DNA from 3 places in the Streptomyces sp. NBC_00234 genome. Region 3 is predicted to be linked to each of the others. Evidence: riboswitches for the same ligand, from Rfam matches in the RefSeq annotation. Region 3 holds a riboswitch; each other region holds the start of a gene.
What was found. A riboswitch is a leader RNA that binds a small molecule or an ion and turns the genes downstream of it on or off. The one in region 3 is predicted to bind cobalamin.

Region 1 (3,269 bases), 2.4 Mb from region 3:
GCATGGCCTGGGCGCGCCCGATCTCCGCACCCTCGCGGGTGACGAAGGAGTTGAGCGACATGTTCTGCGCCTTGAAGGGGGCGACCTTCACCCCCTGCCGCACCAGCCACCGGCAGATCCCCGCCGTGACGACGCTCTTGCCCGCGTCCGATGTGGTCCCCGCGACCAGCAGCCCGCCGCTCATATCCGTCTCCGTCCCGCGATCAGCCGTCCGGCCACACAGACGCCGAGGGCCAGCGCACTCACCCGGCGCGACAGCCGCACCGCGCGTTCGATGTCCGCGGTCTCCACCGCGCGGCCGGCCGCCCCGTTGAGCACCGGCCGGTGCTCGGTCCGCCCGCCGTACGCGAGGGTCCCGCCGAGGCGTACGCCGAGGGCGCCCGCGAACGAGGCCTCGACCGGACCCGCGTTGGGGCTCGGGTGCTTGCCCGCGTCCGCACGCCAGGCCCGTACCGCCTGCCGTGGCCGCCCCCCGACGGCCACGGCGAGTGCGGCGGTGAGGCGGGCGCCGGGCCAGCCCGCGACGTCGTCGAGGCGGGCCGAGGCCCACCCGTACCGGCGGTACTGGGGCGACTTGTGCCCGACCATGGCGTCGAGGGTGTTGACGGCCCGGAAGGCGACGAGGCCGGGCACTCCGCCCAGCGCACCCCAGACGAGGGCACCGACGACGGCGTCCGAGGTGTTCTCGGCGACGGACTCGACCACGGCGCGGGCGATCTGGGGCCCGTCGAGGGAGTGCGGGTCGCGTCCGCAGAGATGCGGCAGCCGCTCCCGGGCCACGTCGACGTCCCCGGCGGCGAGCGCGCCGCCGATGGCGCGGGCCTCGCGGCCCAGTGAGGTGCCGCCGATGACGGACCAGGTGGTGGCGGCGGTCAGCGCGACGGCGAGGGCGGGCCGGTCGCGGACGGCGCGGGCGGCGAGCGCGGCGGCGCCCGCGGCGCCTCCGGCGCAGACGAGCGTGTGGAGGGCACCCCACCCGCGGTGGTCGCGCCACAGCCGGTTCTCGACCTCTGCGGCGGTCAGCCCGAACGCGGCGACGGGGTGTCCCCGGCGGGGATCACCCAGCAGCAGATCGCCGATCAGACCGGCCGTGGCGCCGTACGCGAAGATGCGGTCGGCACGCAAGGCTCAGCCCGCCGATGCACGGGTCGTTCTGATGGCAGGTGACACAGGATCGGGTGACACAGGATCGGGCGCACAGCGGCCGGGCATGGCATATGTCCTCACTCAGGGTCCGCGCCCTGGTTCGACGTGACCGGCGACGAGAGTCTCCTGGCTTCCGGATCCGCAGTTCCCCCCGGCCTTCCAGTCCGCGGACGGACCGTGACTTCCGGTGTGGGGGGAGTGCTCCCCGGTGACAGTGGCGGGACCGCGCCGGATTCGCACCGGCTTCCTCTTCTGTCGCCGTAAACGGCACGGGCAGTCCACCACGCTGTGCGAACGCCCGTCAACTCGCAGTTGACCTGCGGGGAGCCCCGCAGGCCAACGGCGATTTCGTACATATGTGGCCGCGGGTACGGCGGCCGTCGCGTCAGACGACGATCAGATAGATCCCGTAGGCGACCGCGGCTGCGCAGAGCCCGAAGCAGGCGTACGCGGCGGTGCGGGCCAGCGCGAGCGTGCCGCCGGAGCTGCCGGCCGAGGCCGCCGACGCCTGCTTGGAGAGGCCGACGATGCCGAGGGTGAAGAGGCCGACGAGCGCCACGGTGACCACGAGGCTGACGCCGAAGACGGAGGCGAGAGCTGCCCAGTCGATTTTCATGGTGGTGTTCCCTGCCCTGTCAGACCGTGGCCGGGCGGGCCGGGTCGGCGGTGGTACCGGCCGGGGCCGGGATGGTGGTCTTGATCTCCATGGCCGCGGTGCCGGTGGGCGGCGGGGTGACGGCCGCCATGGCCGTCGTGACGACGCCCGCGGGCTCGGGCTCGCCGTGCTGGCCGTCCGTCACGTTGGTGTGGTCGACCGGCTTGCGGCGCGACAGCAGCCAGATGGCACCGGAGCCCGCGACGAGCAGGACGGCGACGACGGCGACGCCCCAGCTGCCCTGCTTGGTGAGCAGCTCGGCACCCGCGCCGACCAGACCGGCGGCCGGCAGGGTCAGGCCCCAGGCGACGAACATCCGGGTGGCGGTGGACCAGCGGACCACACCGCCCTTGCGTCCGAGACCCGCGCCCATGACGGCGCCCGAGCAGGACTGGGTGGTGGAGAGGGAGAAACCGAGGTGCGAGGAGGCCAGGATGACCGTGGCCGCGCTGGTCTGGGCGGCGAAGCCCTGCGGCGGCTTGAGCTCGGTCAGGCCGCTGCCCATGGTGCGGATGATGCGCCAGCCGCCGAGGTAGGTGCCCATGGCGATGGCCACACCGGCGGAGACGATGACCCAGACCGGCGGGTTGGAGCCGGGCGCCAGGACGCCACCGGTGACCAGGGCCAGGGTGATGATGCCCATGGTCTTCTGCGCGTCGTTGGTGCCGTGGGCGAGGGAGACGAGCCCGGCCGAGGCGATCTGGCCGGCCCGGTAGCCCTTGGCGGTCGACTTCAGCTGTGCCTCGTCGGTGACCTTCCGGTTGATCCGGTACGTCAGCCTGGTGGCCAGCAGGGCCGCGAGACCGGCGACGAGCGGCGCGGCGATGGCGGGCAGCAGGACCTTGGTGACGACCGTGCCGCCGTCGATCGAGGACCAGCCCGCCGACATGACCGCGGCGCCGATGAGGCCACCGAAGAGCGCGTGCGAGGAGCTGGAGGGCAGGCCCACCAGCCAGGTCAGCAGATTCCACAGGATGGCGCCGACGAGCGCCGCGAAGATGACCTCGGTTCTGAGGCCGTCCTCGTTGACGATCCCGCCGGAGATCGTCTTGGCGACCTCCACCGACAGGAACGCGCCGATCAGGTTGAGAACGGCGGACATCGCCACCGCTGTCTTGGGCTTCAGTGCGCCGGTCGAGATGGTGGTGGCCATCGCGTTGGCGGTGTCATGGAAACCGTTCGTGAAATCGAACACGAGAGCTGTCACGATCACAATCGCAAGCAGCAGTGTGATGTGTTCCATTTACCCAGGCAATCGCTCGACGTCAGTGGCACGTGGACCGTAGGCAACCTGGGTGAACGGAAGATGAACTGGGCAGGGCGCTGTGGTGACCCTGAATGGAGTGCGGGCACTCCGCTTGTGTGGGGAGTGGGGGCGCGGCCCGTCCGTAGCCCGGTGGCGGCCCTCTTTTGGTGCCCGTTGGCGAACGTTTTCAGCCACTTTTCGCCGTTGAGGAGATCCTGGTCA
Region 2 (3,269 bases), 1.1 Mb from region 3:
GTTCGTCAAGGATGGGCTGATCTACCTGGTCATCGCCGTGGCGATCATCTACATCCCGATCAAGCTGGGCGGCTTCGACGACATCTTCGCCAAGGCGGGCGAGGCGTTCTCGCAGACGAACGAGGCCACCGGCAAGCCGCGCGGTGCGCTCGTCCCGGGCGAGATGGGCCAGTGGGGCTACGCCACCCTGGCGCTCGGCTCGGCGCTCGCGCTCTTCATGTATCCCCACTCGATCACGGCGACGCTCTCCAGCCGCAGCCGTGACGTGATCCGCCGCAACACGACGATCCTCCCGCTGTACTCGCTGATGCTGGGGCTGCTGGCGCTGCTCGGCTTCATGGCGATCGCCGCCGGAGTCAAGGTGGACAACGGCCAGCTGGCGATCCCTCAGCTGTTCGAGAACATGTTCCCCGACTGGTTCGCGGGCGTGGCCTTCGCCGCGATCGGCATCGGCGCGCTGGTGCCGGCGGCCATCATGTCGATCGCCGCGGCGAACCTCTTCACCCGCAACATCTACAAGGACTTCCTGAAGCCCGACGCGACCCCGGCGCAGGAGACCAAGGTCTCCAAGCTGGTCTCGCTCCTGGTGAAGGTCGGCGCGCTCGCCTTCGTCCTCACCATGGACAAGACGGTCGCGATCAACTTCCAGCTGCTCGGCGGGATCTGGATCCTCCAGACCATGCCCGCACTGGTCGGCGGCCTGTTCACCCGCTGGTTCCACCGCTGGGCCCTGATCGCGGGCTGGGCGGTCGGCATGGTGTACGGGACGGTCGCCGCGTACGGCGTCGCCAGCCCGACCCAGAAGCACTTCGGCGGCTCCTCGAAGGAGATCCCGGGCATCGGCGAGATCGGCTACATCGGTCTCACCGCGTTCGTCCTGAACGTGGTGGTCGTGGTCGTCCTCACCTTCGTCCTCAACGCGCTGAAGGCGCCGGCCGGGATCGACGAGACCTCGCCGTCCGACTACACGGCGGACGCGGGCGACCCGGGCGTCAAGACGGTCCTGCCGCCCGCCACCGCGGGCGCGCCCGGCGGTCACTGACCCCCGCACCGACCGCTCCGCAACGGGCCGTCGCGACTCCGGCAACGGAGGCGCGGCGGCCCGTCGCATATCCGGTACGCCCATGCGCCCCCGGTGCGGCACACTCCCCGCATGGACATTTCGATCAGGCCCATCGGCCCCGGGGAGCACGAAGCGCTGGGCGAGATCACGGCTCACGCGTATCTCGACGACGGTCTGCTGGATCTCGGGGCCGAGGACCCGTATCTGGCCGAACTGCGGGCCGTGGGACGGCGGGCCGCGGAGGCCGAGGTGCTGGTCGCCGTGGGCTCGGAGGGCGCGGTTCTCGGCGGGGTCACATACGCCCTGTCCGGGAATCCCTGGGCGGACATCGCCCTGGAGGGCGAGGCCGAGTTCCGGATGCTGGCGGTCTCGGGCGAGGCCCGCGGACGCGGGGCCGGCGAGGCTCTGGTGCGGGCGTGCATCGACCGGGCACGGGCCACGGAGGGGGTCACCGGGGTCGTCCTGTCGACGCAGGACGTCATGCGGGACGCCCACCGGATCTACCAGCGCCTCGGCTTCGTACGGACTCCGGAGCGGGACTGGGAGCCCCTGCCCGATTTCGGCCCCCTGCTCACGTTCCGGCTGGCACTGTAACCGCACTCCGCTCGCACGACACAAGATGTGGGGGCTGCCTCGATGGGCAGCCCCCACATGTATGCTCGTGCTCGCTGTCGCCGCAGGGGAATCCGGTGCGAATCCGGAACTGTCCCGCAACGGTGTGATCGGTGCGCTTTTGCGCATCCGAAGTCCGAAGACCTGTCGACAGCGCGTCCGGCTCGACCGAACCGGGCGCAGAGACGTCCGGGCCTCGCGGATGGGCCGGTGGACGCCGCACGCAGTGCTGCCGCCTCCGGGCCCCGCTCTGCCCGGCTGCCCCCGCTCCCCGCCGGCCCCGAGCCGAGCGAGGGAGAGCACCGGTGACCATCGCGCCAGCCGATCCGGTTTCAGCCGCAGGGAACGCCGCGTCCGGGAAGACCACGGAAGCCACGACGGACGGACCCGGGACCGCACTGCTGCGGACCCTCACCGACCTCACGGCCGATCTGCCCGACACCGACCCCGGCCGCGTCGCCGCCGCCGCGCTGCGCGGTCGCAACGCCCGGTCGGACGAGGCCGAGCTGCGCTCGCTGGCCACGGAGGCCGCCGCGGGCCTGATCTCCGAGGACCCCGCCTACTCCCGGCTCGCCGCCCGGCTCCTCACCCGCACGATCGCGGACGAGGCGGCCGGCCAGGGCGCGGTCTCCTTCTCCGCCTCGGTCGCCGTCGGACACCGCGAGGGCCTGATCGCGGACCGCACCGCCCAGTTCGTCCGGGTCCACGCCTCCCGGCTCGACGCCCTGGTCGGTGGCTCGCTCGTGGCCGGCGCGGACGACCGGTTCGGCTACTTCGGCCTGCGGACGCTGTACAGCCGGTACCTGCTGCGCCACCCGCTGACCCGTGCGGTGATCGAGACCCCGCAGCACTTCATGCTGCGGGTGGCGGCCGGTCTCGCCGAGGACGACACCCCGGAGGCGCTGGACGAGGTCGCCGCGCTGTACGGCCTGATGAGCCGGCTCGACTACCTCCCCTCCTCCCCCACCCTGTTCAACTCCGGTACCCGGCACCCGCAGATGTCCTCCTGCTACCTGCTGGACTCGCCGCTCGACGAGCTCGACTCGATCTACGACCGCTACCACCAGGTGGCCCGGCTCTCGAAGCACGCGGGCGGCATCGGCCTCTCGTACTCCCGTATCCGCGCCCGCGGTTCACTGATCCGCGGCACCAACGGGCACTCCAACGGCATCGTTCCGTTCCTCAAGACGCTCGACGCCTCGGTCGCCGCGGTCAACCAGGGGGGCCGCCGCAAGGGCGCAGCCGCCGTGTACCTGGAGACCTGGCACGCGGACATCGAGGAGTTCCTCGAACTGCGCGACAACACGGGCGAGGACCAGCGGCGTACGCACAACCTCAACCTGGCGCACTGGATTCCGGACGAGTTCATGCGCCGGGTCGACACCGACGGCCAGTGGTCGCTGTTCTCGCCCGCCGACGTGCCCGAGCTGGTCGACCTGTGGGGCGCGGAGTTCGACGCGGCCTACCGCGCGGCGGAGGAGGCCGGGCTGGCCCGCAAGACCATGCCCGCGCGTGACCTGTACGGCCGGATGATGCGTACGCTCGCGCAGACCGGGCAGGGCTGGATGACGTTCAAGGACGCCTCCAACCGCAC
Region 3 (3,269 bases):
CACGTCGCCGCGGCCGTCGTCGAGGGCGAAGAGGAAGCGGCCGGAGAGGCCGGTCGCGCGGTCGCTCCGGCAGAGCAGCCGGTCCAGTTCGGTCAGCCACGGGCGGATGTCCGGCAGTTCGCGGTCGTCGAGACCCGAGAGCGGCGACGCGACGATGTTCCGTACGCGTTCGTGGCGTTCGGAGGGCAGGAGTCCGGCGTCGCCGAGCACCTGGGCGAGCTCGGTGCCGCAGTCCGGGGCGAGGCCGCGGAGCTGGGCGTTGCCGCGCGAGGTGAGGTGAACGTCACCGTCGCCGAGCCGGCGGGCCGCCTCGTGCAGGGCCTCCGCCTGAGCGACGGTCAGGACCCCGCCGGGTATCCGGACCCGGGCGAGCGCACCGTCGTCCGCCCGGTGCAGCCGCAGTGAGCCGGGGCAGGCATCACCGCTGCTCCGGGCAGAGGCGGCGCCCTGGGACCGGGGCGAAAGGGCGGATGCGGACATGGCGGCGAGCATACCGACCATCACACCGGCGTCGGCCGGGCCCGCCGCGATGGCCGGGACCGGACGCTGAACGGCCTGCAATGTCCGGTGGACGGGCCCGGAGGCCCTCCGGCCCGGCTGCCCGGAACCGGCACGGCCTCCCGCGCCGCCGACGCGCGGCGGGTGGCGCGGGCTCACGAACGGTCGACGCACGCCAGTGGCAGGGACCCTGAAGCGCCGACCACGACACACAACCCCAGCCATTTTTCCGGCCACATGCGGAGAACCCGGATCCCGCACCCCGCCCCAACCCCCGGCCCCCGCCGTCCCGTCCGGCGTCCGAGCACGGCGCCCAGCAGGTGGACCGGCCACCGCCGCGGGTCCCGGGCCGGCTCCGGACCCGCTCACCACAGCACCTGCGGCCCGTCCGCCGGAACCCGCGGCCCGCCCGGCCTCCGAGGACAAGATCCCGGGCGCCCCCCACCCGTACACCCCCGCCGCTTAGGATGCAGGCGGCGGTCCACTCGGCCCGCCAAGGGGAGGAAGCCCGGTGAGATTCCGGCGCGGTCCCGCCACTGTGAGCCCGGTCGAGAACACCGGCCGGGCGAGTCAGGAACTCCCTTTCCCCGCATGCCCGGTCCGTTCGAGCAGGGGAACCCGATTCCGACACCGCCCGGGGCGTGGACACCCCGAGGAAGGCTTGACGCAGCATGATTCTGCTTCTGTCGACGTCCGACACCGACCTGCTGAGCGCACGCGCATCGGAAGGCCCGGTCAGCTACCGCTACGCCAACCCCTCCCGGCTCCCGCTCGACACCCTTCCCCAGCTCCTCGACGGCGTGGACCTCGTGGTCGTCCGCCTGCTCGGCGGCGTACGCGCCTGGCAGGACGGGCTCGACCAGCTGCTCGCCACCGGCCGCCCCGTCGTCGTGCTGACCGGCGAACAGGCGCCCGACGCCCAGCTGATGGCCGCCTCCACCGTCCCGATCGGGATCGCCGCCGAGGCGCACGCCTACCTCGCGCACGGCGGCCCCGCCAACCTGGCGCAGCTGGGCCGGTTCCTGTCCGACACCGTCCTGCTCACGGGACACGGCTTCGACCCGCCCGCCCCGGCCCCGGCCTGGGGCCCGCTGGAGCGGACCGCCCGCCCGATGGACGAGGACGCGCCCACCATCGCGGTGCTCTACTACCGCGCCCACCACATGAGCGGGAACACCGCGTTCATCGACTCCCTCTGCTCGGCCGTGGAGGACGCGGGGGCCCGCCCCCTGCCGCTGTACGTCGCCTCGCTCCGTACCCCCGAGCCCGAGCTCATCGACGAACTCCGCGCCGCGGACGCCATCGTGACCACGGTCCTCGCCGCGGGCGGCACCCGGCCCGCCGAGGCATCCGCGGGCGGTGACGACGAGTCGTGGGACGCGGGCGCGCTGACCGGCCTCGACGTACCGATCCTGCAGGCGCTCTGCCTGACCGGTTCGCGCAGCGACTGGGAGGACAACGACGAGGGCGTCTCCCCGCTGGACGCCGCGAGCCAGATCGCGGTCCCGGAGTTCGACGGCCGGCTGATCACCGTGCCGTTCTCCTTCAAGGAGATCGACGAGGACGGCCTGCCCGCGTACGTCGCGGACGCCGAACGCGCCGCGAGGGTCGCCGGAATCGCCGTACGGCACGCGAGGCTCCGCCACATCCCGGCCGCCGAGAAGCGGATCGCGCTCGTCCTCTCCGCGTACCCGACCAAGCACTCCCGTATAGGCAACGCGGTCGGTCTCGACACCCCCGCCAGCGCCGTCGCGCTCCTGCGCAGGCTCAGGGCCGAGGGGTACGACTTCGGCCCCGAGGAGGAGATCCCCGGCCTCGTCTCCGGCGACGGCGACGAGCTCATCTACGCCCTGATCGAGGCCGGCGGCCACGACCAGGAGTGGCTCACCGAGGAGCAGCTGGCCCGCAACCCGGTCCGGATTCCGGCGGCCGACTACCGCCGCTGGTTCGCCACGCTGCCGGCCGAGCTGCGCGAGGCCGTCGAGCAGCACTGGGGCCCGGCCCCCGGCGAGATGTTCGTGGACCGGTCGCACAACCCCGAGGGCGACATCGTGCTCGCGGCCCTGCGCCGCGGCAATCTGCTCGTCCTCATCCAGCCGCCCCGCGGTTTCGGCGAGAACCCGATCGCGATCTACCACGACCCCGATCTGCCGCCCTCGCACCACTATCTGGCCGCGTACCGCTGGATCGCCGCGTCCGCCGAGGACAAGGGCTTCGGCGCCGACGCGATGATCCACCTCGGCAAGCACGGCAACCTGGAGTGGCTGCCCGGCAAGAACGCCGGACTCTCCGCGGCCTGCGGCCCCGACGCGGCCCTGGGCGACCTGCCGCTGGTGTACCCGTTCCTGGTGAACGACCCCGGCGAGGGCACCCAGGCCAAGCGCCGGGTGCACGCCACCCTTGTCGACCACCTCGTGCCGCCGATGGCCCGCGCCGACAGCTACGGCGACATCGCCCGGCTGGAGCAGCTCCTCGACGAGCACGCCCAGATCGCGGCGATGGACCCGGCGAAGCTCCCGGCGATCCGCGCACAGATCTGGACCCTCATCCAGGCCGCGAAGCTCGACCACGACCTGGGGCTCGAAGACCGGCCCGAGGACGAGGGCTTCGACGAGTTCATCATGCATCTCGACGGCTGGCTCTGTGAGATCAAGGACGTCCAGATCCGCGACGGTCTGCACGTCCTGGGCGGCGCCCCGACCGGCAAGGAGCGCGTCAACCTGGTCCTGGCGATTCTGCGCGCCCGGCAGATCTGGGGCGGTACGGCGTCG

Region 1: linked by a shared signal. The riboswitch ahead of OG230_RS08040 (cobalamin biosynthesis protein) and the one ahead of cobN (cobaltochelatase subunit CobN) in region 3 are both predicted to bind cobalamin.
Region 2: linked by a shared signal. The riboswitch ahead of OG230_RS23855 (ribonucleoside-diphosphate reductase subunit alpha) and the one ahead of cobN (cobaltochelatase subunit CobN) in region 3 are both predicted to bind cobalamin.

Annotation. Positions count from the first base shown of each region.
Region 1 is NZ_CP108101.1:1,846,335-1,849,603, reverse strand. Features, by position in the region: gene OG230_RS08045 (cobyric acid synthase) at 1-184, opposite strand, end outside; gene OG230_RS08040 (cobalamin biosynthesis protein) at 181-1,125, opposite strand; cobalamin riboswitch at 1,245-1,436, opposite strand; gene OG230_RS08035 (hypothetical protein) at 1,532-1,762, opposite strand; gene OG230_RS08030 (inorganic phosphate transporter) at 1,782-3,044, opposite strand.
Region 2 is NZ_CP108101.1:5,379,349-5,382,617, reverse strand. Features, by position in the region: gene mctP (monocarboxylate uptake permease MctP) at 1-1,042, shown strand, start outside; gene OG230_RS23860 (GNAT family N-acetyltransferase) at 1,154-1,657, shown strand; cobalamin riboswitch at 1,719-1,841, shown strand; gene OG230_RS23855 (ribonucleoside-diphosphate reductase subunit alpha) at 1,981-3,269, shown strand, end outside.
Region 3 is NZ_CP108101.1:4,273,594-4,276,862, forward strand. Features, by position in the region: gene cobG (precorrin-3B synthase) at 1-492, opposite strand, end outside; cobalamin riboswitch at 958-1,098, shown strand; gene cobN (cobaltochelatase subunit CobN) at 1,170-3,269, shown strand, end outside.